DNA from 4 places in the Hahella aquimaris genome. Region 1 is predicted to be linked to each of the others. Evidence: predicted binding sites of a transcription regulator. Region 1 holds the regulator's gene; each other region holds the start of a gene.
What was found. The regulator FNR, encoded in region 1, switches genes on or off when oxygen is low (the NO sensors DNR and NnrR bind a similar motif). The targets are predictions, from matches to a motif close to TTGATNTANATCAA.

Region 1 (7,322 bases):
CGGCCAACAGTCGCCAGCATTATGCGCAACCGGCAGCAAAGGAACGCCTGCGCTGACCGCCAGCAAAGCGCCGCCCTTGTTGTACTTACCAACCTGCCCGGGACGAACCCGCGTTCCCTCAGGATAGATCACAACCCAATAACCTGACGTCAAACGCTCTTTACCTTGCTTCAGCAACTGTTTAAGCGCCGCCGACGGTTTACTTCGGTCAATAGCGATAGGCTTCAATCTTTTCAGAGCCCAACCAAAAAATGGAATTTTCATTAACTCTTGCTTAAGCACAGTGCATTGAGGACGGAATATTACCCCCAACAAATATGTTTCCCAGGCGCTTTGGTGATTGCTGACAACCACACAACTCGTTTTCGGAATATTCTCCAGCCCCTCAATCTCATAACGTATGCCACAAACAACCCGCGCCCACCAAAGAGCGAACACATTAAACCGAGACACGATGTAATAGCGCTTTTCAAAATTGACGTAAGGACCGACCAACATCCCAAACAAAGAAGTGATGATGACGCCCCAAGCATACCCAATGTAAAAAACGAAAGACCGAAATAGCTGAAATGCCTGCACTTTTGCCCGCCTTTTTTCAATGCCCGCAAAGGATATCAACTCCCCGCCCAAAGCTGCAATGAATGTTATCCCTCAACGCCCCAGAAACCCAATGTTTGAGGGCTTTTGCGACTAAAGTACACCCTCTTAAGCGGCCACCCGCTCACCCCTTGACCAATATCAAGACGCCCTATCGGGAGCTGGATACACTGAACATGGAGAGAGGGGGGATCCACTTGCCAACAAGTGTGACAGCAGGCGCGCGCGCTAAAATCGCCGACCATGATAATCAAACGCGCGCAGGTGTTTTCTTACCTGGTTGGAGACCCAATATGCCAGTTGGAAAGGTTGTCGAACAAACAAAACAAAATGGGGGTAACGATAGCTGGGTCTATTTGCTCAACTCCCCCCCCAAGGAATTCTCCAATGAGAACTGGAGCGTCTTGGACGAGGGAATCTATAACGCAGACTATCGCAACAGCTCCCTGGCTCGATATTACGAAGGCGGATTCGCATTGAGCATTCAGGCGCCTTGTTTTAATACACTCGTTAGCGCGGAAAATTACACCCGCCGACTCCCATCCATGAACGCAAATCTGCAGAAGTACATCGACTATGTCGTCAAGGAAGTGAGGCTACTCAAGCAGAGCCTTCCTATCGGTTGTCAGGTTAAGTACCTGCATTGGTTCGGCGATCTGGTGCGCCAGCTTACTCCCGCAGCGCAAACGCAGGTGATGTACTATTTAGGCCGGGAGTTCAAGCTGAACTTCGGCGCCGATGCCCGCCATGTCATTGAGCTGGACGCCCGCCCAGACTCAGAGGAAGCGCTAGCACTGATCAAGGGATTGGGTTTTAACATCATCTGCATCAATGACCCCGGTGAGTATGCACAGTCCTGCCCTATTGAGGAGCTTAAGGATTGGCTGCAAACCATCAGGGCATTCGACTTCAGAGCCGTTTACCTGCGCCTGAAAGTATCTCCAGCCACCTACCCCACACTGTCCCAGCATCTTGAGGAAATTCTGACGGAAAGACCGCAAGGCATTCTTCTTTCCAGCCATAAGCCAGAATTCGCCAGCACGCCAGGTCTGGAAGCAGCGTTAAAAGATTTCAAGCGACGCATTAAGTCCGCATCGTTTATTCCGATCACACAGGACTTTTTCGCTCTACCCTGGACGGGCTTAATAAGCCAAGGAGTCAGCTGTCTACATGGTGTCGGATTGGGCGCATTCTCTTACACGCCCCATTACCAGTTGCGCAACGCCACACAGCTGGATGACTACTACAAAATCCTCGACAAAAGCGAGCTCCCGGCAAGAGCAATTCGTTACACTCAGACACAGCTGTAACAAAAGGTGAAAGCTATGTAAAAACATTGGCGAGTGTAGGTTTTCCCTGTAAATTTCCTGCTGTGGGGATTTGCTTTTAAACAGCTATTGGCTATCCTAGAAGCCTCTTTAAGCAGTTTCACTCATTCAGCCACGAGGCGACCGATGGAAAGCAAGCATATAGCAACCTCCTCTCCTTTTACCTTACACAGGGGCTGCCATGAATGTAACTTGAGCAAGCTTTGCATTCCTATCGCAGTCGGGGCTGAAGACATTGATCGCCTGGAAGAAATCATTCGCCAAGGGAAGATGCTGAATCGCGGCGAATATATCTTTGAGCAACATACGCCATTCCGCTCCTGTTTCGCAGTTCGCAGCGGCGCAATCAAAACATTCACCGTGTCAGAGGAAGGCGAGGAGCAGGTAACTGGCTTCTACCTGCCTGGCGAGATTATCGGCTTGGACAGCGTCAGCATGGAAAAATATTCCTGCTCCGCCGTCGCCCTTGAGCGCACCAGCGTATGTGAAATTCCTCTGGAAAAGTTTGAAGACCTTGCTTCAGACATCCCCAGCCTACAGCACCATTTTTTCTCATTGATGAGCAAAGAGATCCAGGAAAGCAGGCAGCTCACCATGTTATTGAGCAAAAACTCTGCTGAAGAGCGCATTGCCTCGCTTTTACTATCCCTGTCGACTCGCTTTAGTCGTCGTCGCCTGTCCGGCACAAACTTCAGACTCCCTATGCCTCGCAGTGATATAGGCAACTATTTAGGCTTGGCCGTCGAAACTGTAAGCCGGGTTATTACCCGCTTCCAGAACAATGGCATTATTAAGGTCCAGGGAAGGGAAGTTCAGATATTGCAATTGGAAGAGCTGCAGAAAATTCTTCGCCACGATACCAAGTGTCTGGAACACCAGAAGGAATCAGCCCTTAACGCTCGTTAACGGGTCTCTTCCAAGCAGTTTTTAGCTGGCTTCACGCCGCCGCGCTGCTGACACTGCTCAATCAACGCAGGCAGATAGCGGCGCCAGGGAAGCTGCTTGACGCCGAAAGTGTTGCGCAACTTGATACACCCCAACGCCCCATTTGCGGGAAGCGCCACCCCAGGCAACACGTCAGCGCCTTTTTTCTCAATCAGAGCCTGCAACATTTCTTCCTGACCAAACGCCTGCAGCACAATCGCCTTCAACAATTCATAATGGGTGACAGCTTCAGCGCCGGCATAATGGTAAACGCCCCACACAGAGATATTACAGCTCAACTGCTTGATAACAGCGTCTACGACCCTCGCTACATCATCCACCGCAACGGGAGTCAGTTGCATATCGGTGCTGGCGTTCAGGCGCTTACCTGAAGACAGTGCTGAAAGCATGGTCTGCAGCCAGCCTTGAGCGCCCGCCTCCAGTAACCAACCAACCCTCAAGATCAGATGCTTGCTATAGTTTTCCTGAAACCATTGCTCACTCTGCAACTTTGTCCGCCCATACACAGAAAGAGGACGCCCTTTATTGGCGGAAATATAGGGATTCTTTTTGACACCATCAAAAACAAGATGACTGGAGATGTGAATAATCGGCGCCTTCCATAAACCCGCTACCTCTGCCACCGCCTCGCAAGCGGATACGTTAACTTGGTACGCCAGGTCCGGATGCTGCTCCGCCTTGAACAGATCGCTCATCTCCGCGGCATGAACGACGAAATCCGCTGACGGCATCGCCTTCATTCCCCTCACAATCGCATCGTTGGTCATCAGAAACTGCTCATAGGGAACGCCCTCCACCGCCATGCCGCTCTGCTGCAAACGCTGAGCTATAGCCCTGCCTAATGGCGAATCAATTCCCGTCACACAAACAATCACTCATGTACCCCTTAAATGCTTCTCTTAGCCTTTGGCAACCCCCAGAATGCGGGCCGCACGAAGATATTATGTTAACAATATTGGCTGCTTGATGGGATTTTCGCAAACCCGATACACCGGGCTCTATCCGCATCATTTCGCTTAACGCTGCGCTTTAAATTCCTTCCAAACGATTAAGGTATACCCTGGGAACCCGCGAGGTCATGCCCGTAAATAAAGTATAGGAGATTGTTGACGCATATCCTGCAACCTCATCAGCAGAAACAGCCCCGCCCCACAATTCCACTTCCGACCCAATGCGCGCCTCTGGAATATGAGAAATATCCACCGTCAGCATATCCATTGATACCCGACCGATTATTTTTGTCCGCTTACCACACACTGCAACAGGCGCCCCATTCTGCATCTGCCTTGGATAACCGTCGCCATACCCTACCGCAACTACCCCCATTCTGGTTGGGCCGCTCGCAGTCCAGGCGGCGCCATAGCCAATAGAATCCCCAGCTTGCAGCTCCCGAGTAGCAATCAAGCGCGACTCAAAGGTCATAACTGGCTTCAACCCAAAATCCGCCCCCGTCTTATCAGCCATGGGCGACGCGCCGTACATCGCAATTCCCGGGCGCACCCAATCCAAATGAGTTTCGGGGTATTGCAGCAAGGCTGCCGAATTAGCGGAGGAGTAGCTCCACCTGCCTGATCCCGTCGCCTGCATACCAGCCTGAAACGCCTGCCACTGTTTCTGCTGCAGCAGACTATCCAGCTCATCAGCACATGCAAAGTGAGTCATTAGCCCAATAATAGACAACCCGGGGAACTGCTGCAGCATCTCAACGACGCCAGCTAGCTTATCTAACGACAATCCCAACCGGTTCATACCCGTATTTAACTTGATCCAGGTTTGCATCCTGGCGGAGTTAGGGCCCACCTTACGCAGGGGCGCCACATCAGACAACATGTCCAGTTGCTCCAGGTCATGCACGACCCACTCGATATCACGCCAACGCGTGGAATCGGCCAACTCTTCCGAACTGTAGAAGCCTTCCAACACCAAGAGCGGCGTCGTAACGCCCGCTTCACGCAGACTCACGGCCTCATCGTAGCAGGCCACCGCCAACTTGGGAGCTTCCCCTTTCAGGGCGCGGGCAATTTCCACTGCGCCATGACCGTATGCATCAGCTTTAATTACCGCTGCGCAGCGAGCGTTTTTAGCGATGGAATTCAACAAGCGAATATTGTGACGCAGAGCGTCCAGGTCAATAAGAGCGCGGGATGGACGCATTACTCGTAATCCCCGCCATAATCGTGAGCCAAATCTTCAAACCTGGTGAATTTACCCATAAATGCTAAGCGCACTGTCCCGATGGGGCCGTTACGCTGCTTACCGATAATAATTTCTGCAATACCTTTGTCTGGACTATCCTCGTGATAGACCTCATCCCGGTAGATAAACATGATCAAGTCAGCGTCCTGCTCAATCGCTCCCGATTCTCGCAAGTCGGAGTTAACCGGTCGCTTATTGGGGCGCTGCTCCAAGCTACGGTTAAGCTGGGACAGCGCGACCACAGGACAGTTCAACTCCTTCGCCAACGCTTTTAAGCCCCGCGAAATTTCAGAAATCTCGGCCGTACGCCCCTCCGTCATCCCCGGCACCCTCATCAACTGAAGGTAATCCACCATGATCAAGCCTATTTCGCCATTGTGATCCCGAGCCACTCTTCTCGCCCTGGAGCGCATCTCCGTAGGACTCAACGCCGCCGTGTCGTCAATATATAAGGGCTTATCTTTCAGCATGTTAACGGCTGACGTCAGACGCGGCCAGTCATCTTCATCCAGCTTCCCGCTCCGCACTTTAGTCTGATCAATACGCCCCAAAGAAGACAACATACGCATAACGATAGAGTCGGAAGGCATCTCCATACTGAACACCAAAACAGGCTTGCCACCCAGTATCAGCGCGTTCTCCACCAAGTTCATGGCGAATGTGGTCTTACCCATGGATGGACGACCTGCAACGATAATCAGGTCTGAAGCCTGCATCCCCGAGGTGCGATCATCCAAGTCACGAAATCCTGTAGTAACGCCGGTGATAGCCCCATCCGAGTGGAACAGTTCATCAATTTTCTTCAGTGTCTTCGTTAGAATCGGATTGACCGATTCCGGCCCACCCTGATTGGGCCGCGACTCTGCTATCTGAAAGACCCGCCGCTCTGCGTCGTCCAATACCTCTGTGCTGGTGCGCCCTTCTGTCTGATAGGCTTCGTCGGCGATTTCATTAGCGACGGTGATCAACTGGCGCAATACAGAACGTTCGCGAATGATTTCCGCATAAGCGCGAATATTGGCTGCACTGGGGGTATTTTTGGCCAGCTCACTCAGATAAGCCAGTCCACCCGCAGAACTCAACTCATTGCGATTATCCAGCTCTTCCGAGACAGTGATGGCGTCCAAGGGGCTACCAAGATTCGCCAACCGGGAAATTGAGCCAAATATCAGGCGGTGATCCAAACGATAAAAGTCTTTCGCTGTAATGATGTCGGAAATCTTGTCCCAACTGGCGTTGTCCAGCATCAGACCACCGAGAACGGACTGTTCCGCCTCAATCGAATGGGGCGGCGCTTTTACCACAGAGGAACCAACCAGGGCGGCGTTTGGGCCTTGCCCTTCCGAAGACTTGGTCGAATCTTTACGTATTACTGACTCATTCATAATGACTTGCAGAGCTTTTAAGAGTAGCGCTTATTATCGCTAATTTGCAGGCATGGACAACACGACCATGGTGAAGTCTTGAGAGCATAAAAAAAGGCAGTGCGCATAGAGCGGACTGCCTTTTCTTGTATGACCGGAGATTACTCGCCGACTACGATTACCTTAACGGTAGCGGTAACGTCGGTGTGCATCTGCACGTCTACTTCATACTCACCAGTGTTACGCAGAGCGCCTTCAGGCAAGCGAACTTCGCTTTTCTCAACTTCAACGCCCAAAGCAGATACTGCATCAGCGATGTCTTTGGTGCCAACAGAGCCGAACAGCTTACCTTCGTCGCCGGATTTAGCAACGATGGTCACTTCTTTACCGTTGATAGCTTCTGCACGAGCTTGAGCTTCAGACAGCTTCTCGGCAGCTGCTTTTTCAAGCTCTGCGCGACGAGCTTCGAACTGCTCAACATTTGCTTTAGTTGCAGGAACAGCTTTGCCGTAAGGCACTAGAAAGTTACGGCCATAACCAGCGCGAACCTTAACTTTATCGCCAAGGTTTCCGAGGTTGGCTACTTTTTCGAGAAGAATAACTTCCATCTTGTTTACCTCAAATCTTGTAACAATCGGAAGCTTCATAGCTTCCGATTGGCAAACCTTTAAGAACCTGATTTTTCTACGCCATTTCACTAACGATGAAATGGCGGGAAATTTTTCAGGCGCTTAGTCGTCGTGGCGATCAGTGTAAGGCAGCAGAGCCAGGTAACGCGCACGCTTGATAGCAGTGGCGAGCTGACGCTGGTAACGCGCCTTGGTGCCGGTGATGCGGCTTGGCACGATTTTGCCAGTTTCAGTGATGTAGCCTTTCAGTACTTCTACATCTT
Region 2 (7,322 bases), 2.4 Mb from region 1:
CACCAGCGGGTGGAAGGGGAGGTCGTGATCGCGAATATAGGCGTCACGCTCTTCTCTGGTGACATCAATCATCGGATTGAATTTGATGATGCCTCGGCGCTCTTCAAAAATCTGCAGGCCGGCGCGGTGCTCAGTCTGCCAGCTCATCAGACTGGACACCCAGATATCGTAATTCTCTTTCACTTCTTCCAGCGGCTGAACCTTGTTGACGGTGCAGCACAGGTCGGGGTCCGTTTCCCACAGACGTTCGCTTACAGAGTAAGCATGGTGGTGCCTGTCCGGTTTCACATCCTCCACATCCAACCCGTATAGACGGGTGAGGTAATCCCTATACTCCAGGGTTTCCTTGAAGTGGAACTGAGTATCAATGAAGTGAATTCGCTGTGAGGGACGGATGCGCGAAATAATATGCAAGAAATAGGCGGACGTGGCGGCGAAGGAGGACGTCACCAGCACCTTCTCCGGTGCGAAGTCCTGATACAGGCGACGGATACGCGCTTCGAAGTCAAGCGGGGCATAGGAGGCGTTCAAATCGGCGATGGCTTCGTAAGAAAGCCCTGCGCTATTGTCGCCTATGCGGGTTATCAGTTGCGCGCTGTTCATGAATCGGTCATCTCCAGACTACGGGTCATCAAGTCACGGGTTTCATGATACGGAACGAACATAAAATTTAAAGTAATAAAAAATTCTATTGTTATGCGTTTTTGTTAATGCAAGCAGGGGAGAAGGTTGGTTGTTTTTTATGTTGGTTTAGAGATGGGGGCGCTCTTAAGCAAAGCAGAACAGTGCCTATTGCCTGCTTCCTGGCTTCCTATAAACGAAAAAGCCGCCCGAAGGCGGCTGATGACTTAGCTTCCGATAGATGACTCAACCGTATTGGTCTGTTGAATCTTATGCTCCAGCGTATGAAGACTGCGGATGAGTTTAATCACGTAAACGAGGTAAGCGATGCTTAGCCCCAGCAGGATCAGTGACAGCAGCCCCATGAAGATCACGGTCGCTTTGTCAGGGTATCTGACGGTTACCGATATCAGAGTGATAAAAAGCCAGCCGCACAGCAGACTGATGAAGACATAGCGTACCCGATCCGCCAGAAGCGCCTCGCGAGCATTGACGTCGCCCAGGGCGCCTTTGACGGTTTGCGCCCAGCGGCTCAGGCTGCTGCACAACCAGAATATATTGAAAACCGGTATCGCCATCAGCCAGGCCATGTATTTGGGCGAATGCGGGCGCTTGCTTTCAGGAATAACCCGCCACTGAACGTATGTCATCAACATCAGTGAAACCAGTGAATAAGCGGTGGCGAACAGGTAAGCGATCAGGACGTAGATCAGCTCTTCACTTGAGCCATACATGAATGTGGACTTTTCCGAGAAAGCCAGAATGCTGGTGTATACGCCCATGACGCTGGCCGCCGCGAGTAGAGTAAGAGTGAAGCCTCCTAATGCCTTGGTAGAGTCCCTCAACCTGTCTACGCCTTCTTTCTTGAAAAGCAAAAAGCCGATGAGGGCGATAATCATCCCTTGTTGGAAACCCGCGCCAATCGCTGAATACAAGCCGAAAATGAACCTGTTGTCGCTCGTATCCAAATAAAAGGTGAAGGGGAAAAGCCAGTAATAAAATGCGCTCACAATCATACAAACCGCCAGGGCGACGACCAGCGCGCTGCTTCGGAAGTAGCGCAGCAAAATGATGGCGGCGAGGCTATTAAAGGTAACTGGGAAAAGATTCTGCGCCGTAAGCTTGGCGAACTCCACGAATGTCATATCCATAATGGCGGGCTTTCTATAGTAATGGGTTTCTTAATGATAGCCGGCGAGGATAAACGATAGCGTTATCAAAATAAAATTTCGCAAGCCTGTCATAGAGTTGTGAAAAAAATCGGAGGCGTAGACTGATCAGTGAAGAGATAAGAATGGGGGAGTTTAAAATTGCGGGGGCCAGAAAAACAAAAAGCGCAATATCCATATTGCGCCTTTTCCATTTGATGCTTCCTTTTGCCGGTTCCAGCGGCTCTTTTGCTATCCTTGCTGCAGTCCTTTGCGGGCTTTCCTTGCCGCGTTTTCGCATCCGTTGTGGCTATATTAGCCATGGCTTGGTAGGGAGGATAGACGACATATCTGCATTGCTTGTAGGATATCTCGCACACCCTGGCGTCCCGCCTGTTCATCCCTCAATCCTTCATCCCATCCAGCCCCGGTGTCCTTGCCTGCTGTTGTCTGACTCCATTCAGTCGACGCGTCCGAGCTCCACAAAGAAAAAGACGCAACGTTCCATGCTGCGTCTTCCGTGTCAGATGCTTCCTTTGATGCCTATTTCCGTCGGCGTTGGTCGTCCTTGTTGCTTCCTTGCTTCATGTCCTTATGTGTCAGCGCATCCTCTTGCTGCCTATATTAGGGTGGGAAGGGGTAGGAAAATAGACGCGATGTCTGCATTGCGTGTGAGATATTTCCTACATTATTCGGCGTATGAGATTCTACGCTCCTGCACGTAACTGGGCGTGAAGCTGAAAAGCACGCCGGTGCCGCCTTCCGGCATGCGCTGAATAGACAGTTCACCGTGCAGATTGCGGGTGCGCTCGCGCATAATGGCGAGGCCATAGTGGTTAAGTTTTTCCGGATCCTCGGGAATGCCGACGCCATTGTCAGTGATGGCCAATGTAACTTTTTTCATTGGATCCGAATGCAGCGACACCATCACCAGATTACCCTGAGAATGACGGACGGCGTTCTGCAGCGCCTCCCGCGTTATTTGCAGCAAATGAATTTCTTCATTGGGGGAAAAGGGAATGTCTTCCACCCGATAATCCAGCACGATTTTGACGTTTGTGCTTTGCTCGGTCAGTTGCTCGACGGTGTGTAAAATAGCCGCATGCAGGCCTTTCTCGGAAATGCTCAGGCGGAATGTGGTGAGCAGCTCGCGCAGCTGGCGATAGGCGGAGGTGATGCCTTCCTTCAGCTCAGCGGTAATACCGTCAATCTGTTCGTCTTCCACTTGTTTGGATTGCAAGGCGCGAGTGAGGCGCGCCACCTGTATCTTCAGGTAAGAAAGGCTTTGAGCCAGTGAGTCGTGCAGCTCTCGGGCGATAACGTTGCGCTCGTTCATCAGAGATACCCGCCGCTCCTGGTCGCCCTGATTTTTCAAACTCAGGGCGATCGCCACCTGATCGGCGAAGGATTGCAGCAACTGATGTTGCCAGCCTTCCAAAAACTGGCTGTTGCGCAGAGAGCAGACGATGACGCCATATTGCACGCCTTCCTTGATCAGCGGGTAGCGCACTTGCACTTCATCGTTCTCTCGGCAGACTTGTGCTTTTTCCACCATGCATTTTTCGCATTCCTGGCGCTGGCAGGTCGAAGGCAACTCCACCATGTAATCGTTGCGGATGTGTTCATAGGGAATCACCGCTTCAGGGGTTTTCAGGCACAGTTCGACGCCGCCGACGGCGGTAATGCTGGTGAGTTCCTCCAACCAGGCCTGAAAATCAATGTTCTCATGAGTTTTCTCACTGACCTCCCGGGCCAGGTGGTAGAGAAAGTTCAAGGAGTCGTTGCTGCGTTTCAATGCCTGGGTTTTGTTTTTGACTCGCGTCTCCAGCGACTCGTACATCTCCGATAGCGCAGCGCTCATTTGATTGAAGGTCTCCGCCAGCAAGCCCAATTCGTCGTCGTTCTTCACTTCCAGGCGATCACTGAAATCGCCGCGCGCGATTTTGCGGGCGTTTTGCGTCAGGCTGCGCAAAGGCAGCTCGACGTGATGATGGAGAATGAGCAGAGAGAAGCTGACCAGGGCGAAAGTGAGAAACAGGGCGCTGATTTGTATCAGGCGCAGGTTCTCGATGCGATCTTCCGCGCGGATTTGATAAAGCTGCACCAGATTGTCTATCTCATCGACAAACTTGTCGATCTTCTCGCCCAGCTCGTCCGCAATGCGGTGGTCCGGATTGCGGGCGTAGGTGGCGATAAAGCCACTGACATCTTTCTCCCAGCTCTCCCGAACCTGCAGGAACTGATGATGCAGCTCCGAAGAGTCGTCTTTCATGGCTTCCGCCACCAGCACAGGATTCTCGATGCGTTCTGCGAACTGGCGGGCCAGCGTCGCCACAAAGTCCGACGACGGCGCATCCAGGGACAGCAGTCGCGCCTGCATGCGGTAGCTCTGCATGCGCAGGGAGCCGGCGATATTCACCGCCTCGGCGTCTTTTTCCGCCGACTCGGAGATAAAGAAAGACGCCAGCATGGTGATCATCGCCAGCGACACCATGGCGATCATCAGGGCGCCCATACGGAAGATCAGTGACTTCTGGAATCGCGCAATCATCGTTTCAAACTCCTTCCAGGGGGGAGTACTACCAAAGAACCGAGACCTGTCGTTAGCTCAATCAATCTATGCTTCCAATGTATAACTTATTGAAAAATATGAACAACGCTTTTTTCGCCTCTACCCCCTAAGAGGTAGGCGCCAGAGGATACTGACGCGTCCCCCAAAAACCGCTTTGATTTGCATCAATTATAGTCCCCCGGGCTCTCCTAGAATGAATTTGAAATTAAAAAAACGACCTGTCTCTAACGCTGTGCTCCATGCTTCGAAGCAGGTTCTGATGAGGAGTCCGACATGAGCCATTTTCTGGATAGACTGCAGTTTTTCAAACGCAAAGGAGAGACTTTCGCGGATGGACACGGCGCCACCACCAAAGACGATCGTAGCTGGGAAGACGGTTATCGCCGTCGTTGGCAACACGATAAAATTGTGCGCTCCACTCATGGGGTGAATTGCACCGGGTCCTGTAGCTGGAAGATCTACGTCAAAGACGGTCTGGTGACCTGGGAAACCCAGCAGACCGACTATCCTCGCACGCGTCCGGACCTCCCCAATCATGAACCCAGAGGGTGTCCGCGGGGCGCCAGTTATTCCTGGTACATCTACAGCGCTAACCGGCTTAAGTATCCCAAGATCAGACAAAGCCTGATAAAGCTGTGGCGCGAAGCGAAGCAAAGGCACGACGACCCCGTCGACGCCTGGGAAAGCATTGTTGAAGATCCGGCCAAGGCCAAGTCTTACAAGCAACGCCGTGGTTTGGGCGGATTCGTGCGCAGTTCATGGGATGAGGTCAACGAGATTATCGCCGCCGCAAACGTTTATACCGCGAAGCGTTATGGTCCAGACCGTATCTCCGGGTTTTCGCCGATTCCCGCCATGTCGATGGTCTCTTACGCCGCTGGCTCCCGTTATTTGTCACTGATCGGCGGTAACTGTCTGAGTTTTTACGACTGGTATTGCGATTTGCCGCCGGCGTCCCCGCAAATCTGGGGCGAGCAGACCGACGTGCCGGAAGCGGCGGACTGGTACAACTCCAATTACATCATCGCCTGGGGCTCCAACGTGCCGCAGACGCGTACCCCGGACGCCCACTTCCTGACTGAAGTGCGTTACAAAGGAACCAAGACCTGCGTCATCACCTCGGACTATTCCGAGTGCTCCAAGTTTGGCGATACCTGGCTGGCGCCTAAACAAGGAACCGATTCCGCGCTGGCCATGGCGTTTGGTCATGTGATTCTGAAGGATTTCCATATCGATAATCCCAGCGAATACTTCACTGATTACGTGCGCCGCTACACCGACATGCCCATGTTGGTCATGCTGGAAGAGCATGATGGTTACTATGTTCAGGGGCGTTTCCTGCGCGCCTCAGATCTGGCCGGTAATCTAGGGCAGGATAATAACCCGGAATGGAAAACCATCGCCGTCAACGAAGCTTCTGGTGAGTTGGTGTCGCCTACTGGGTCAGTAGGATACCGCTGGGGCGAGCAGGGCAAATGGAACATTCAGCAACTGGACGGCAAATCCGGCGCGGAAGTCAAACTGGCGCTCAGTCTGAAAAATATCAGCGATGAAATCGCGCCAGTGGCGTTTCCCTATTTTGGCGGGCAAGAGCATGAGTACGACTACTTCCAGCACACCGATCACGATGAACTGCTGATCCGCAAAGTGCCGGTGAAGCACGTACAGCTGGCGGACGGCTCTACCGTAAAAGTCGCCTGCGTGTTCGACCTGACGGTGGCTAACTATGGCGTCGACAACGGCTATAACGACCCGGCGTGCGCCAAGGACTATTCCGACGATATTCCCTATACGCCGGCCTGGCAGGAAAAAATCACCGGCGTTCCGCAGGCGGACGTGATCCGCGTGGCGCGTGAGTTCGCCCGCAATGCGGATAAAACCCACGGCCGCTCTATGGTCATCGTCGGGGCTGCGCTGAACCACTGGTATCACATGGACATGAACTACCGCGGCCTGATCAATATGCTGATGCTGTGCGGATGCGTCGGTCAAAGCGGCGGCGGTTGGGCGCACTATGTGGGACAGGAGAAGCTGCGGCCTCAGTGCGGCTGGCTGCCTCTGGCGTTTGGCCTGGATTGGCAGCGTCCGCCCCGGCAGATGAACGGCACCTCCTTCTTTTATAACCATGCCGACCAATGGCGTTATGAAAAACTGCAGATGACGGAAGTGGTGTCGCCTCTCGCAGACAAAGGCAAATGGAGCGCCTCCATCATTGATTACAATACCCGCGCCGAGCGTATGGGCTGGCTGCCGTCTGCGCCGCAACTGGGTATGAACCCGTTGATGCTGACCAAAGAAGCGGCGGTGGAGGGCATGGACCCGAAAGATTACGCCGTCAAACTGTTGAAAGAAGGGCAACTGAAGTTCGCCTGCGAGGACCCGGACAACCCACAGAACTATCCCCGCAACATGTTTATCTGGCGCAGCAACCTGCTGGGCTCCTCCGGCAAAGGCCATGAGTACATGCTGCGGCACCTGTTGGGAACCAAACACGGTCTGCTGGGCAAAGATCTCGGGGAAATGGGCGAAACCAAGCCAGATGACGTGATTTGGCGTGACGAAGCGCCGGAAGGCAAGGTGGATCTGCTGGTGACGCTGGATTTTCGTATGTCCACTACCTGCCTGTATTCCGACATCGTGCTACCCACGGCGACTTGGTACGAAAAGGACGATCTGAATACGTCAGACATGCACCCCTTCATTCATCCTCTGTCCAAAGCGGTGGATCCGGTATGGGAAGCGCGCAGCGACTGGGACATTTTCAAAGGCATCGCCAAGCAATTTTCAGTTGCGGCGCAAGGCCATCTGGGCGTGGAAAAAGACTTGGTGACTGTGCCGATTCTGCACGACACTCCGGCTGAAATCGCCCAGCCGTTTGGCGTTAAACACTGGTGGAAAGGGGAGTGCGACCTGATTCCCGGCAAGACGGCGCCCAACATGGTCGTAGTGGAGCGGGATTACCCCAACACCTACAATCGCTT
Region 3 (7,322 bases), 2.5 Mb from region 1:
CCAGATTCAGGCGTTGATGGGTCAGCCATTCCTTCGGCGTGATATTAAAGTCAGCGCGAAATTTCCGGTCGAAAGTGCGTCGGGACATACTGGCTTTTTGGGCGAACAGATTGATGTCGATGGATTTATCCAGATTACGCAGCGCCCAATCAATGGCATTGTTGAACTGACTGTTGTTTTCCGGCACCGGCGTTTCCGCGAACTGAGCCTGGCCGCCTTTGCGGTGGGCGGACAGCACCATGCCGCGCGCCATACGGTTGGCGACCTTATAGCCATAATCGTCGCGGATCACCTCCAGACAAAGATCTATCGCAGCGGAGCTGCCTGCTGAGCATCCAATGACGCCATCGTATACATACAGCACGTCATCCACGTAGTCGACGCCGGGGTAGCGGCTTTTGAACTTGTCGCCGTAGCGCCAATGGGTGGTCGCCTGTCGTCCTTCGAGTAGTCCTAATTCCGCCAGCAGAAAGGCCCCGGAGCAAAGAGACAGCACGCGCTTCCCCTGTTCGTAAAAACGCGTGACGGCGGCGGCGATGGGGGCGGGAATATCGGTGAGCTGGGTGGGCCAGCTGGGGATGACCAGGGTGCTGAATGCATCGAGGCTCTCCACCTGACGGGCGCAGATCTGAAATCCTGAGGTGGTCGTCAGCGGTCCGGGAGTGAAGGAGACGAGATCGCACTGGTACCAGTCTTCGATGCCCGGACGGGGCAGGGCGAACAGCTCCACCGCGCAGCCCAGCTCAAAAAACGCCACGTCTTCAAACGCCAGAATGGCCACGTTATGCATCGACTATCTCCTGTTCATCTCTTCAAAAGAGGCTGGCTTGATATTAACGAACAATGTCTTTCAAGCCAATGGCGGATTGACATTGGAAAACCAATAATGATCACGCACTAACCCAAAGGAGAATCTTATGTCATCTGTTGTATCCAGAATTCCGGCCGCAGACAGCCAAACCGCATTGGCGCATTTTCAGGCGTTATTGCAGTTTGAAACCGACTGCTGGGACGTTCATCACGCCATCAGCAACAAGCGTCAGGACTTTGTATTGTTGGATGTAAGAGGCGATGAAGCCTATTGCAAAGGCCATATCGCCGGCGCTATCAGCCTGCCGTATACGCGCCTGAACGAGCAGAATCTGGCGGCCTATCCCACGGATACCCTGTTTGTGGTGTACTGCGCCGGTCCGCACTGTAATGCGACGGAGAAGGCGGCGATCAAACTGGCGACTCTGCAGCGCCCGGTCAAGAAAATGATCGGAGGCGTGACGGGATGGATTGATGAGGGCTTCACTTTGGAGACGGATGCGGATGCCTAGCGACAATCCCAGCGTCATCCGTCCGGCGCGTCTGGAGGACGGACCGCGCCTGTTGGGCATGATGCGGCGACTGGCTGAGTTTGAAGGCTATGCTGAGGACTTCGCCGTCACCCTGGAGGAGCTGGAGCGCCGCTTATTCGTCAATCGCGATTTCGGCGTCTATGTGGCGGAGTCGGATGCCCAGGCGGTGGGCATGCTGGTGTATTACAGCTTGCCGTTCACTTATGACCTGACGCCCTGGATCTACGTCAAGGAGCTGTTTATCGAGCAGCAATATCGCTACCTCGGTCTGGGCGGAAAACTGATGGCGGCGCTGGCGCGGGAGTGTCTGCGTGAAGGGGGGCGCAAGATTCGTTGGGATGTCCTGACCACGAACGAGCCGGCGGCGATGTTTTATCACTCCCAGGGTGCGAAGTGCGAGGATAACTGGCGCATATTCAGCCTCAATGCGTCGGATATTTCCAAGTTGGCCGGTTACGCATGACGGTATTTACATGGCGACCATATCGCCATATGAGTTCCCAGGCGCATGGATGCGCTCCGGTTGGGTGGGGGGTTGTATCGTCGCAATGCCCCATCTCTAGCGCCGCCGGTCAATCCTGGTCCAGACTCAATCCTTCCGCGCGCAGTATTTCCTCCAACTCCCGATAGCCCTCAAGCTCCATCAGCAGACGCGTCTTTTCCGACTTGGCGATTTCCATCCAGTGGCGGTCTTCCACGGCGCCGACCATGGCGTATAAAAAGTTAAGACTGGGTTTGGCGGCGCTGGCTTGCTTCAACTTCAGAAACGTTCTGACCGGACCGATTTCCCTGAGCTTTTCCGGCGTATCGACGCCGATGGCGATAAGGTCTTTTTCTGACTTGGGTCCAAGCCCTTTAAGGTCTCTGAGGCGCATAATCATGATGTCTCTGAACAATGAGGCGGGACGCCCGGCGGAGCCATATTATCACCTTTTCGCCCGAACCCAGGAATAGGGCTATATTAGAATCGTTGATCAACGAAATGCCGCCGCAGCGCTGCTTATAAATGAGGCCAGTTCATGGAGATAGCTGTACATCTGCCGGATGTAACGCTGCTTGATATGTTACGCGTACGTTCTATCTATCCCATCGCCGCGATTGGGCAGTCGGTACATAAAGGGCAGGTGATCTGCAGATTGAATCTGGCGGGAGGCGAAATTGATCTGGTGAGCCCGGAAAGCGGACGACTGGAATATTTGGATGTTTATGCGTTGGAAAAGGTCAAACCTGAGCGCCCGCTATTATTTCGCATCGGCTCCATTCAGGAAAACCGGGTGAATACGGAAGCCATCGCCAGAGATATCTGGCAGAGCCTGCTCAAGATGTTTGACCAGCGCACCCAGAGCATCAAAGAGGATATTAAGCGGGACAAAACCGCGCGCTGGGCGCTGCCTCTGTGCTTCTTCGCTTTTTTTCTGGTGGCGTGGGCCCTGGCGGAATCCGTACAGCATTTCTCCGGCGACACCGCCGCCTACAAAATTGCGCTGATTTTTCCAGCGGTTTCGTCGGTCGGCGTGCTTATTTCTTTGGTGGCGCCAATTTTTCTTCGCAAACAAATACGGGACAGTGAAGGACGCCTGGCCCGGCTGATGCAGCTCGACATCATTCGCCGTTGCCGGGATACGATCGCCATTCTGCAATAGAAAGCACGCAGTGGAAGCAAAAAGTACTTTTCTTTAATGCTGTATTTATATACAGTATTTTGCATGAGAAAGAGTAAACCCATCAGAGCTGAGCTGGAAGAGTGGCGCTGTAAAAAGTGCTGGTTGGGCGTATTGCGAGCCACCGATGATCACCCGGAGCTGCGGGACTATCTGACCCAGATGCCCGAGTCCATTTACCATGTGCGTTGGCCCCACGCTTGTTCCCATTGCGGTTATGTCTACGACTGGTCGGACAGTTGCCCGGTGATTGTATATGGCGGACAACGCTGGGTGCTGGAAAAAGCGGTCAACAAAAAGTTGTCCGCCTTGCTGGAGCACCTGAAGCGCGCCAAGGACCTGGAGAATATGCCGAGTGGAAATCTGTGGTGACTTGTCGCGGCTGATCGTCTACATTTCTCCCCCTTGCGGCCCATACTGGGTCGTCTAAAGGAGGTTGTATTTTTAGCATTCGATTAGTGGCGTACAGCCTGGATCTGTTTTACGCTTGGAAGCGCCAGTTTGATGGGCTGGCGAATGTAGAAGTTATCGACGGCGATATTCTGAAACAGGTCGCCGACGCCATCGTGAGTCCCGCCAATAGCTTCGGTTACATGGATGGCGGCCTGGACCTCAAATACAGTCTGCACTTTGGCTGGGAACTGGAAGCGAAAGTACGTCAGGCGCTGGAGTCTGACTACTTTGGTGAAATCCCCGTTGGACAGGCCATTGTCGTTGAGACTGATCATCAAAGCATTCCTTTCCTCATTTCCGCCCCCACCATGCGCGTTCCTATGGATGTTTCGCAAACCGCTAATGCTTACCTGGCTTTCAAGGCGGTGCTGCAAGCCGTGATTCGTCACAACCAGATGAACGCACAGGGCGGCCGTCAGATTCGCTCACTCTTATGTCCCGGACTGGGAACCGGCGAAGGGCGCATGCCGGCGCATCGATGCGCGACGCAAATGCGTAGAGCGTATGAGGTGTGCGTCAAGGGACGCTATATCACCCAGGGAGGCCTTGCGGCGGCGGTGAAAGACCATATGGCGCTGTTGGAGTAGGCGCTTGACCGAACGCTCCGAAAATGACGGCGACATGATGAATTTTTAATGGCGGGTTTGATGGCGTCCAGGCGCTTGGACTTGTATTGTGCAGTGAGCTTATATTCAGCCATATCAAGGAGTTGTAACGTGGATAACCGCAATACCCAGTTCATAAGCGATCCCATTGCGTTTCTGAACAACAATACGATCAATCATCGCTGGTTCGATGAGCATATCCAAAGACGCAATAACAATCCGCAGGGCGTATCCATGGCTGAAAGGGCCGCAGTGGACCTGTTGCCGTACACAAAAATGGGGTGTTTCGATTTACAGCCCGCCGCGACGCCAGTGGGTGGCCGACGGCAATCCAGATTTGCGGTGATCCACGATCACCCTGCGAATGACAGCGCGTTGACCGGCTACTGGTGTCCCTATGTCAACGGCGCGGGACTGCCGGGATTTGTAGACGTGCCGAGGCATAATCCTCAGCACCGATTCGTGTTTACCGCAGCGATGAACGGTTGCGCCTTCTTCATTACCGAATCGCCTCTTGGTGGCGCTTACTTTCGCGTCTATCACCACCAGCATCCCGGCAATGTCGGAGTCAATAACCTGATCAGCGCCGTGACGCCCAACGTCATTTCGGTCTTCGATTTCAGTCAGTATGGCAATGACAATCTGCCTGGCCTTAATCTTCCTGTGGCGTTTAACTTTCTGTACTACCGCAACAGTGGTTGGGTGGTCGTCAGCCACGCCACCGCCATGGACGCCCATACTGGCGTCGTGCGTTTTGATCCCGCCAAGCCGACGTTGGTGGCGGACACCTTCGTATAAATGAGGATAATCGTTCTCCCGTAGACGCCTGATTTGCGGGAGGGCTTTAATGCTTGGATGGAAGTGGCATTTTTTCTTACCCGAACGTTATAAAAGAATGCGCTCAACACGAGATTTGATATTGATTAATCAACTAAAAATCAGTTGATCTCTATCAAAATTCAACCTGACTTCATCACACCAGATCGCTTCGCAGCGCTACACTATTTTTGTGTCAGCGCCCTCATTGAGGGCCGTACCGCTAATGCATTTATCCATGGAAAGAGAAGCGAGGAGGTCGATATGAATCTGAAGAAATGGTCTCCCTGGAACTGGCTGCACCAGGAAGGTAAGAGCGCAAGCGAAGTCCCCGTTAGTTCGCGTCAATCCAGTAACTATCCCATGGCGAGATTCCGTCAGGAAATGGATCGCCTTTTCGATGACATGCTGCACTCCTTTAAGTACCCCGAACTGCCCGAGTTCGGCTTGGGGCGTGAATGGGCGGGCTTGCTGAAGCCCAATCTGGATATTTCAGAGGGCAAGGAGTCCTACAGTATCAGCGTCGAACTGCCGGGTGTCTCCAAAGAGAATGTGAAAGTCAGTTTGGATGGGCAACGGCTGACCATCAGTGGTGAAAAGAAGCATGAGTCGGAAGAAAAAAGAGAGGATTATCATTGCGTAGAGCGCAGCTACGGCAGCTTTATGCGTATCCTCACTTTGCCAGACAACGCCGACGGCGAGCGTTTGCATGCGAACTTCAAGAACGGCGTATTGACGTTGAAAGTGCCCAAGTCCGGCGATGTGGCGGTGAAGGGCAGGGAAGTGGAAATCAAAGACGACTAGCGTTTTCCCGTCAGCGGATGGTCCCGGGGCGCTAGGGCGCCCCGGTTTGCAGGCATTCGTCTATCTGCGCCTTGTGCAGCGTCTCTGAGCGTTCCAGCAGCGACACCAGTTTGTCCAGTCTTTCCCGGTGTGTGTGAATCAGGTCGGCGGCAGTGGTTTCCGCAGACATCAGCAGTTCGCGCACGGCCTTGTCGATGATTTCCGCTGAAAACTCGCTGTGATGGTGCGGCTGGGCCATTTCACGGCCAAGGAAAGGGTGCTCTTCACTGTCGCGCAGATCCACCGGACCCACCTCTTTCGACATGCCCCAACGACTGACCATGGCGCGGGCGAGCCCCGTCGCCTGATGAATGTCATCGTCAGCCCCGGTGCTGACGCTGCCCAGCAATTCACGCTCGGCGATACGACCCGCCAGCATCACGGCGAGTTTGTCGCGCAGATACTCTTCCGGATATGTATGCCGTTCCTGTAAGGGCATTTGGTGGGTGCCGCCCAAACTGCGTCCGTGGGGGACAATGGAGACTTTGTACAGCGGATCGGTATTGGGCAGGTAATAAGCGACCAAAGTGTGTCCGGACTCATGCACGGCGAGACGATGCTTCTCATCCGGTGGAATAATCAGAGTGCGCTCGGCGCCCATGATGATCTTGTCCCGGGCGACATCGAAATCCAGACTGTGTACGTGGTCCCGATTTTCCCGGGCGGCCTGAATGGCGGCTTCGTTTATCAGGTTTTTCAGATCTGCGCCGGAGAAGCCCGGCGTTCCTGCTGCGATCTGGGTGAGATTGACGTCGTCCGCCAGGGGGATGCGTTTGGCGTGAACCTTGAGAATCGCGACGCGTCCCTCCTGATCCGGCAAATCCAGGGTGACGTGACGGTCGAAACGACCGGGGCGCATTAACGCCGGGTCCAGTACATCCGGGCGATTAGTGGCCGCCAATACGATGACGGCGTCGTGACCGGCGAAACCGTCCATCTCCGCAAGAATCTGGTTCAGGGTTTGCTCCCTTTCGTCATGGCCGCCGCCATAGCCAGCGCCGCGGGTGCGACCGACGCTGTCCAGTTCATCAATAAAAATGATGCTGGGAGCGTTCTCTTTGGCGGTTTTGAATAACTGACGCACTCGCGACGCGCCGACGCCGACGAAGACTTCAATAAACTCAGAGGCGGACATGGGATAGAAATTGACGCCCGCCTCTCCGGCCAAGGCTCTGGCCAGCAGCGTCTTACCGGTGCCGGGCGGGCCCATTAACAAGACGCCCCGCGGCGCCAAGGCTCCCACGCGGTGGAAGCGGTCTGGGTCGCGCAGGTATTCCACCAGCTCCTGTACTTCCCGTTTGGCGTTGCTTTGTCCGGCAACCTCGTCGAAGGTAGTGTCCGGCTTTTGGCATTCGAACTGGGTCTCCAGCCGCTTGTCGAAATCGAACGCGCCGCCCCGGCCAGAGAAGTTACGGAGCGTACGACGGGACAGCCAGAACAGAATGACCATGAACATGATCCAGGGCAGGTAGGACAGCAAAATCACTTTGGAGCTGCTGGCGTCGTGGCCTTCTTTCACTTCCAGCGGAATATTCTGCTCCTCCAGCTCCGCTAATATGGCCTCATTGCCGAAATCCGGCAGCTGAGTCAGAAAGCGGGAG
Region 4 (7,322 bases), 600 kb from region 1:
CCGCTCAGCAGGCCTTGAGCGATTTGGCGAATGTCCTGCTCCGTCAGCAGATCGCGCCAGGGCGGCATGGCGGTGTCCGGTTTGCCGTCGGCAATGATGAGGCGGATGGCGTCCACGCCTAACGCTTGCATAGGTTGCGGGCGTAACGAAGGTCCCAGCCCGCCTTGCAAGGTAAGGCCATGGCAGGAACCGCAATCCTGGCGCACCAGATTGCGTAATTGCGCCGCGCTGTGGTTGTCGTCCACAGCGCGGACGAATGGCGAAGCGCAGGCGATTAGCAGCGCCAATGCGCCTGCGATGACGATTACCGGTTTTCTCATGAGTGGGTACATCCCGACGCCGCTCGCGCGAGGCGGTCTCGTCGCGAGCGCGTTCTCCTGGTCATGAATCAGTAAATATCGTGTTGGGTGTTGTACACGTTGAACTTGCCTGTCGGCGTCACCAGTCGCGGGTCCTTGATGACGGTTTTCAGAGCGAGCGTTTTGTCGTCCACCACGACGATGGCGGATTCCTGTTCCTTGCCGTTCCATACCGAGAACCAGACTTCATCGCCAGCTTCGTTGAACTCGGGCTGCACCACGCGTTTGGGGCCATCGCCCAGCTCCGCCCATTGGGCGATAGGCAGCACCTTGTATTTGGCCTCGATATCGCTGAGGTCGAATACCGCCACCGACTGGCTGATATTGGCGTCCGGGTTCAGGGGCGTATCCACGTACAGGTGTTTGGAGTTTGGATGCGTCTTGATGAACAACGATCCGCCGCCTTGGGCGGACAGCGAGCGCACCTGTTTCCAGGCGTAATCGCCATGCTTATCCGGGTCCGTCCCGATCACGGCGATGCTGCCGTCGCCAAGGTGGCTGGTGGCCCAGACCGGCCCGAATTTGGCGTCCGTGAAGTTGGCGCCGCGTCCAGGGTGAGGAATGGCGCCGACATCGATCAACGCCTCCAACGCGCCGTCTTTGGAATCGATGACCGCCACTTTGTTGGACTGATTGGCGGCGGTAAGGAAATAGCGATGGGTTCTGTCCCAGCCGCCGTCGTGCAGGAAGCGCGCTGCATCAATAGTGGTGACTTTCAGGGCGTTGATGTCTTCGTAGTTGACCAGCAGGATTTTGCCGGTTTCCTTGACGTTAACGATGAACTCGGGCTTTTCATGGGACGCCACAATGGCGGCGACTCTCGGCTCGGGGTGATACTCCTGGGTATCCACCGTCATGCCGCGAGTGGAGACGATTTTCAGCGGCTCCATGGTTTCACCGTCCATGATCACATACTGCGGCGGCCAATAGGCGCCGGCGATCGCGTAGGTGTCTTCAAACCCTTTGTATTTAGACGTCTCCACGGAGCGCGCTTCCAGGCCGACTTTGATTTCCGCCACCGTAGCCGGGGTTTTCATCCATAGATCGATCATATTGACCTTGGCGTCGCGTCCGATGACGAACAGGTAGCGTCCAGAGGACGACAAACGTGAAATGTGTACGGCGTAGCCGGTTTTTATAATCGTTACGATGTTTTTGCTGTCGCCATCAATCAACGCCACCTGACCGGCGTCCCGCAGGGTGACGGAGAACAGGTTTTTCAGGTTGAGCGCATTGAGCTGCTTGGTGGGACGATCTTCCGGCTTGATCAGGACTTTCCAGCTGTTCTTCATCTCCGCCATTCCCCACTCCGGCGGCTGTGGCGGTTCATGTTGCACGAATTTCGCCATGAGTTTGACTTCATCGGCGGTGAAGTCGCCGGAAGTTCCCCAGTTCGGCATGCCGGCGGGGGAGCCATAGTTGATGAAGGCTTCCAGATAGTCCAATCCTTTGGCCTGCGTAATGTCCGGCGTCAGAGGCTTGCCAGTGGCGCCTTTACGCAGTACGCCGTGGCAACCGGCGCAGCGCTCGAAGTAAATGCGCGTCGCTTTCTGGAACTCTTCTTCCGTGAGGTCTGGGGCGCCGGGAGAACGCACAATGCGCAGGCCTTCCCCGGTCATCGCCGTGGGGGCGCTTTCGTATTGTCCGGGAGGGGAATTAACAAGGTCGCTTTTAGTGTCCGCCCAGGCATGGCTCGATAAGCCGGCGACCAGGGCGAGGGAAAGGGTGGAGTAACGCAGGCGCAATGGCCTGGACGGCGAGCGTTGGCTGCGTTTTGGAGCGCTGTCTGTATGCATAGCACTGTCCTTCTCATCAGAGTCTTGCTATTTCGATTCTTTACTGACGCAAAACCGTCCGATCCCGGACGCGCCTTGCGAAACTACGGCGCTTTTTTAACGAAGATTCAGGTGGTGAAGACTCCTATTTGAGTTGGCTGTAGTAGGCGGCGAGGTTGGCGATGTCGTCGTCCGACAATGGCTTGGCCATGCTGGACATCATCGGGTCGTTGCGTTTGCCGTCGCGAAAATCCTTCATTTGCTTGACCAGATATCCCTCTTTCTGTCCGGCCAGATTCGGCCATAAGCCGTTGCCGCTGACTCCTTCCGCACCGTGGCAACCGGCGCAGGTGGCGGCCTTCGCCTTACCTGCCGTTGCATCTCCGGCGAGAGCGTTTCCTGACAGGAAGGCGGCGACTAAACACACTAACGTTGCAGGTTTGAATTTTCCCATGGCTGTCCCCTTTTTGCTGCTGGGTGAATTTCCTTGAGCGCAACGAGAGTAGGTCAGCGGCGGCCGGGCAAAGTTGATGAGGATCAATGTTTTGCGAGCGGCAAGGGCAAATACCCCATCGTGGGTACATGAGCGAAAACCGGTTTCGGGTAGGGTAAAAAACAGAGATCGGACAGGACCAAGCACAGGATCGTCAACCTATGAACGCACCTCAGGACGCCCCTTTCTACCTTCCCCAAGGCGGTGAAATCGAGCTGTTTGAAAAAGCCTACAGTCACGGTTTGCCAGTGCTGATCAAGGGACCGACCGGATGTGGCAAAACCCGCTTTGTGCAGCACATGGCCCATCGATTGAGCCGGCGTCTATACACCGTCGCCTGTCACGACGACCTGACCGCTTCGGACCTGGTGGGGCGCCATTTGATCGGCGGAGACGGGGCCTTTTGGCAGGACGGCCCTTTGACCCGGGCGGTGCGGGAAGGCGGGTTGTGTTATCTGGACGAAGTGGTGGAGGCGCGTAAGGACACCACTGTGGTATTGCATCCACTGGCCGATGATCGCCGCATCCTGCCCATCGACCGCACTGGCGAACAGTTGCAGGCCGCGCCGGGCTTCATGCTGGTGGTCTCCTACAACCCCGGCTATCAGAACGCACTCAAAGGGATGAAGCCCAGCACCCGGCAGCGTTTTGTCGGCGTCAGCCTGAGCTACCCCGCGCCGGAACTGGAAGCCCTGATCGTGGAAAAAGAGGGCGGCGTCAGTTCCCCGTTGGCGCGGCGCATTGTTGATGTGGGAGCGGCTTTGCGGCGTCTGGAGCAACATGATCTGGAAGAAGCGGCGTCCACCCGTTTACTGATTTACGCCGCGCGTTTGATGGCCAGCGGCGTGGATCCTGCGCACGCCTGCCGGGCCTGCCTGGTGGAGCCGTTGACCGACGATGCAGAGACGCTTCGCGCCTTGCTTCAGGTGGTCGATATTCACTTCGGCAGGGACTGACCGGGATTTCTGATGGATGATCCCATGTCGCAGCGAGCTTATTTATGGCCGCATATTTTGTACCTGGTGAACCTGCTGGCGCTGCCGGGAGCATCGTTTTTGATTCTGTTCGGCTGGTACTGGCGCAGTCGTCGTCGGAGCGCGCCTGCGGCGTTGTTGGCGGCGCAGATGACTGCACTGGTTGGCGGGCTTATCAATGGCGCTCTGCTGGTGGTCATTCCGCTGGTCGTTTTGTGGTTGAGCGACAGGGGGCCGATCACCGTCACTTTGGTCATTGTGTATTGGGTGGCGACGCACGGCGCCTGCGTAATCTGGGGCGTGTATGCGCTGACCCGCGAAAACGCCGGTCGTCCGCTGTTTGTTCGGGGGCGAGAGTGAAGCGCTTTCCATTGTCGCCGTAACACAGCCAAGTTTACCTCGAAGTCCGGCGCACCGGGCTTCAGCCTCATCATCAACCTTGTCAGGGAGCAAGCCATGCCGGAAAAATTCAGTAAGAGCGCCGCCCGTAATATTTACTACGGCGGCAGTCTGTTTTTTATTCTGCTGTTTCTCGCATTGACCTATCAAACCACCCAGGCCCTACCGCAGCGTGATCATCGGGATCAGCTGACTGAGGCGGTGGCCAGAGGGAAGGAAATTTGGGAAGAAAATAACTGTATTGGATGCCATACGTTGATGGGCGAGGGCGCGTATTTTGCGCCGGAGCTGGCCAACGTGTTCGATCGCCGCGGCGGCGAACAGGCCTTCACTGCGTTTCTGAAAGCCTGGATGGCGGCGCAGCCGCTGGATGTTCCCGGGCGTCGCAAAATGCCGCAATTCAACCTGAGTGACGAGCAGGTGGAGGATCTGGCGGAGTTCCTCAAATGGACCTCCAAAATCGATGACAACAATTGGCCGCCCAATATTGAAGGCTAAGTGGGACAGCACGGAGAAAAAGGCATGAAATACCAGTCACAGGCGGTAGCCAAACCCTACTTTATTTTCGCCCTGATCCTGTTCGCCGGGCAGATCCTGTTTGGATTGATCCTGGGCCTGCAATATGTGATCGGGGACTTTTTATTTCCCGAGATTCCTTTCAACGTCGCCCGCATGGTGCATACCAATCTGCTCATTGTGTGGCTGTTGTTCGGGTTTATGGGCGCGACCTATTTTCTGGTCCCGGAAGAGTGCGAAACTGAGTTGTACAGTCCCAAACTGGCGTTGATCTTATTCTGGGTCTTCGCCACGGCCGGCGTGCTGACGATTCTGGGCTATCTCATGGTCCCATACGCCAAGCTGGCGGAGATCACCGGCAACAAGTTCTTTCCTACCATGGGGCGGGAGTTTCTGGAACAGCCCACGCTGACCAAAGTGGGCATTGTGATCGTGTGCCTCGGCTTTCTGTATAACGTGGGCATGACCCTGCTCAAAGGCCGCAAAACGGCGATCAATGTGGTGTTGATGACCGGGCTGGTGGGGCTGGCGGTGATGTTTCTGTTCTCCTTCTACAATCCCAGCAATCTGGCCCTGGACAAATATTTCTGGTGGTGGGTGGTGCACCTCTGGGTGGAAGGCGTTTGGGAACTGATCATGGGCTCGATTCTCGCTTTTGTACTGATCCGGGTGACCGGCGTGGATCGAGAGGTGATCGAAAAATGGTTATACGTGATTATCGGCATGGCGCTGATCACTGGCATTATCGGCACTGGCCATCATTACTACTGGATTGGACCGGAACCCTATTGGCACTGGCTGGGCGGCGTTTTCTCCGCACTGGAGCCATTGCCGTTCTTCGCCATGACCATTTTCGCCTTCAATATGGTCAATCGTCGACGTCGGGCGCATCCCAACAAAGCCGCCACCCTTTGGGCGATGGGAACAGCGGTGATGGCGTTTCTGGGGGCGGGCGTCTGGGGCTTCTTGCATACGCTGGCGCCAGTCAATTATTACACTCATGGCTCCCAGATTACCGCCGCCCATGGCCATATGGCGTTTTATGGGGCTTACGCGATGATCGTGCTGACCATTATTTCTTATGCAATGCCGATATTGAGCGGACGCACGGAGGGCAACAGCAATCGCTCACAGGTCGTGGAAATGTGGGGGTTCTGGTTGATGACCGTCGCGATGGTGTTTATTACGCTGTTTTTGACTGGCGCCGGCATTCTGCAAGTATGGCTGCAGCGTATTCCTGAGGCGGCGGGAGCGCTGCCGTTTATGGTGACCCAGGAAAAAATCGCCGTTTTCTACTGGTTGCGGGAAGGCGCGGGGCTGGTGTTCCTGGTGGGGCTGGTCTGCTACTTCGCCAGCTTCTTTGTAAAAGGTCCGCAAGCCCAATCCACCTGAGCCAGTCGCTATGTTCGAAGTGGAAGAGTGGGTGGGAGGCCTTTGGCATCGGGCGGTAACCCGTTATGCGGACGACCGCTTTCAGGAGGCGGCGGTGACCTTGACCCAGATGCGTAAGGAGGTCGGCGTTCTGTACCGCGCCCTCGGCGGCGAGCGCGCGGTGCGCATCGAGGCCGCCGCCGAGCGCCCCGTGACATTGCCGCGCTCATTCTGGCGTCGCGTGGCGGGCAGTCATCGACGTCTGGCGCTGGCTTATCTCGATGAAGAAGTGCTGGCGCTGCCGGAGGAGGTCGCCCTGTTTCCCAAGGCTGAGCTGAATCGGGAAATCTACAGGATGTTGGCGGCGGTGGCGGCGCAGTCGCTTCCGGGCGTTTCCGGGTGGGCGCAAAACGCCTGCCTTCGATACGCCGCTCTGCGCGCTGCTTATCCGGCGGTGCGCGCGCGGTATGACGCCATGGTGTCAGCCTACATTCCCTTACGCGGGACACTTGAGAGCCTGCCGCCGACGCTGCAGGACAAGGAGGTTCGTTTGCGCGCTGCAATGCTATCTCCCGAAACCGCCTTGATCCAGGATACGGATATAGATGGCGTGCAGCCGCCCCCGTTCTGGTTGTATCCCTCCTTGCGGACTTCTGAGATGTCGGTGCGGCGAGATGCGGCGTCGGGCGCGCAGATGCGGCGGCCACCGGCTGCGCCAGAAGAGAAAGTAGAGAAAAAGGCGCGGGGAGAATATGTGCAGGATCACGACGGCGATAAAGGATTATTGGTGTTTCGTCTGGAGAATCTGTTCAGCTGGTCTGAATACCTGAAGCTGGATCGCACCGCGGACGATAGCCCCGACGAGGATGCGGCGCGCGTTGCTGAAGATTTGGACCATCTCAGTTTGTCCACCCAGGAGTTCGGCGGTGGTCAGCGCATCAAGCTGAATCTGGATCTACCTTCCGCCAGCGAAGACGACACGCCATTGGGGCCAGGTTTGCATCTGCCTGAATGGGACTACCGCAGCCGACGACTGCTTCCAGATCATTGTCTGCTACAGCCGATGTTGGATCATCGCGCGCCGCCCTGCGCGCCGCCGTCGCGCCTGCGCAGAGTGGTGCGAGAGGTGCGCGCTCGCTTCGAGATGATGCGCCCCATGCGCGTTTGGCGTCGCAATCAGGCGGATGGCGAAGAGATCGAAATGGAGCGCTGGAACGAGTTCTGCGCTGACAGAATCGCCGGCGGCGCCGTCGAACAGCCCATGTTCAAGAGTTTTAACGGACGATTGCGGGATCTGGACTGTCTGTTGCTGGCGGATCTGTCCATGTCCACGGACGCTTATGTGGATAACGATAGGCGTGTGATTGACGTCATCAGCGATGCGTTGATGCTGTTTTCCGAAGCCCTGGACGCCGTTGGCGATCGCTTTGCTCTG

Region 2: the regulator FNR is predicted to act here: its motif matches at 4,496-4,509, upstream of O5O45_RS07540 (nitrate reductase subunit alpha).
Region 3: the regulator FNR is predicted to act here: its motif matches at 5,005-5,018, upstream of O5O45_RS07370 (Hsp20/alpha crystallin family protein).
Region 4: the regulator FNR is predicted to act here: its motif matches at 2,662-2,675, upstream of O5O45_RS15155 (CbbQ/NirQ/NorQ/GpvN family protein).

Annotation. Positions count from the first base shown of each region.
Region 1 is NZ_CP132203.1:4,015,246-4,022,567, forward strand. It holds gene O5O45_RS17755 (lysophospholipid acyltransferase family protein) at 1-630, opposite strand, end outside; gene O5O45_RS17760 (hypothetical protein) at 891-1,907, shown strand; gene fnr (fumarate/nitrate reduction transcriptional regulator Fnr) at 2,052-2,831, shown strand; gene O5O45_RS17770 (SDR family oxidoreductase) at 2,828-3,745, opposite strand; gene alr (alanine racemase) at 3,900-5,024, opposite strand; gene dnaB (replicative DNA helicase) at 5,024-6,451, opposite strand; gene rplI (50S ribosomal protein L9) at 6,592-7,038, opposite strand; gene rpsR (30S ribosomal protein S18) at 7,162-7,322, opposite strand, start outside.
Region 2 is NZ_CP132203.1:1,594,299-1,601,620, forward strand. It holds gene O5O45_RS07525 (phosphoadenylyl-sulfate reductase) at 1-603, opposite strand, end outside; gene O5O45_RS07530 (hypothetical protein) at 849-1,772, opposite strand; gene O5O45_RS07535 (HAMP domain-containing protein) at 2,458-4,320, opposite strand; gene O5O45_RS07540 (nitrate reductase subunit alpha) at 4,615-7,322, shown strand, end outside.
Region 3 is NZ_CP132203.1:1,552,117-1,559,438, forward strand. It holds gene O5O45_RS07330 (helix-turn-helix domain-containing protein) at 1-790, opposite strand, end outside; gene O5O45_RS07335 (rhodanese-like domain-containing protein) at 918-1,322, shown strand; gene O5O45_RS07340 (GNAT family N-acetyltransferase) at 1,315-1,806, shown strand; gene O5O45_RS07345 (TfoX/Sxy family protein) at 1,916-2,224, opposite strand; gene O5O45_RS07350 (hypothetical protein) at 2,363-2,986, shown strand; gene O5O45_RS07355 (hypothetical protein) at 3,050-3,376, shown strand; gene O5O45_RS07360 (macro domain-containing protein) at 3,463-4,044, shown strand; gene O5O45_RS07365 (hypothetical protein) at 4,174-4,860, shown strand; gene O5O45_RS07370 (Hsp20/alpha crystallin family protein) at 5,143-5,682, shown strand; gene ftsH (ATP-dependent zinc metalloprotease FtsH) at 5,714-7,322, opposite strand, start outside.
Region 4 is NZ_CP132203.1:3,419,896-3,427,217, reverse strand. It holds gene O5O45_RS15170 (c-type cytochrome) at 1-320, opposite strand, end outside; gene O5O45_RS15165 (cytochrome D1 domain-containing protein) at 389-2,155, opposite strand; gene O5O45_RS15160 (c-type cytochrome) at 2,280-2,588, opposite strand; gene O5O45_RS15155 (CbbQ/NirQ/NorQ/GpvN family protein) at 2,789-3,583, shown strand; gene O5O45_RS15150 (hypothetical protein) at 3,608-3,961, shown strand; gene O5O45_RS15145 (c-type cytochrome) at 4,058-4,498, shown strand; gene O5O45_RS15140 (cbb3-type cytochrome c oxidase subunit I) at 4,523-5,908, shown strand; gene O5O45_RS15135 (nitric oxide reductase activation protein NorD) at 5,919-7,322, shown strand, end outside.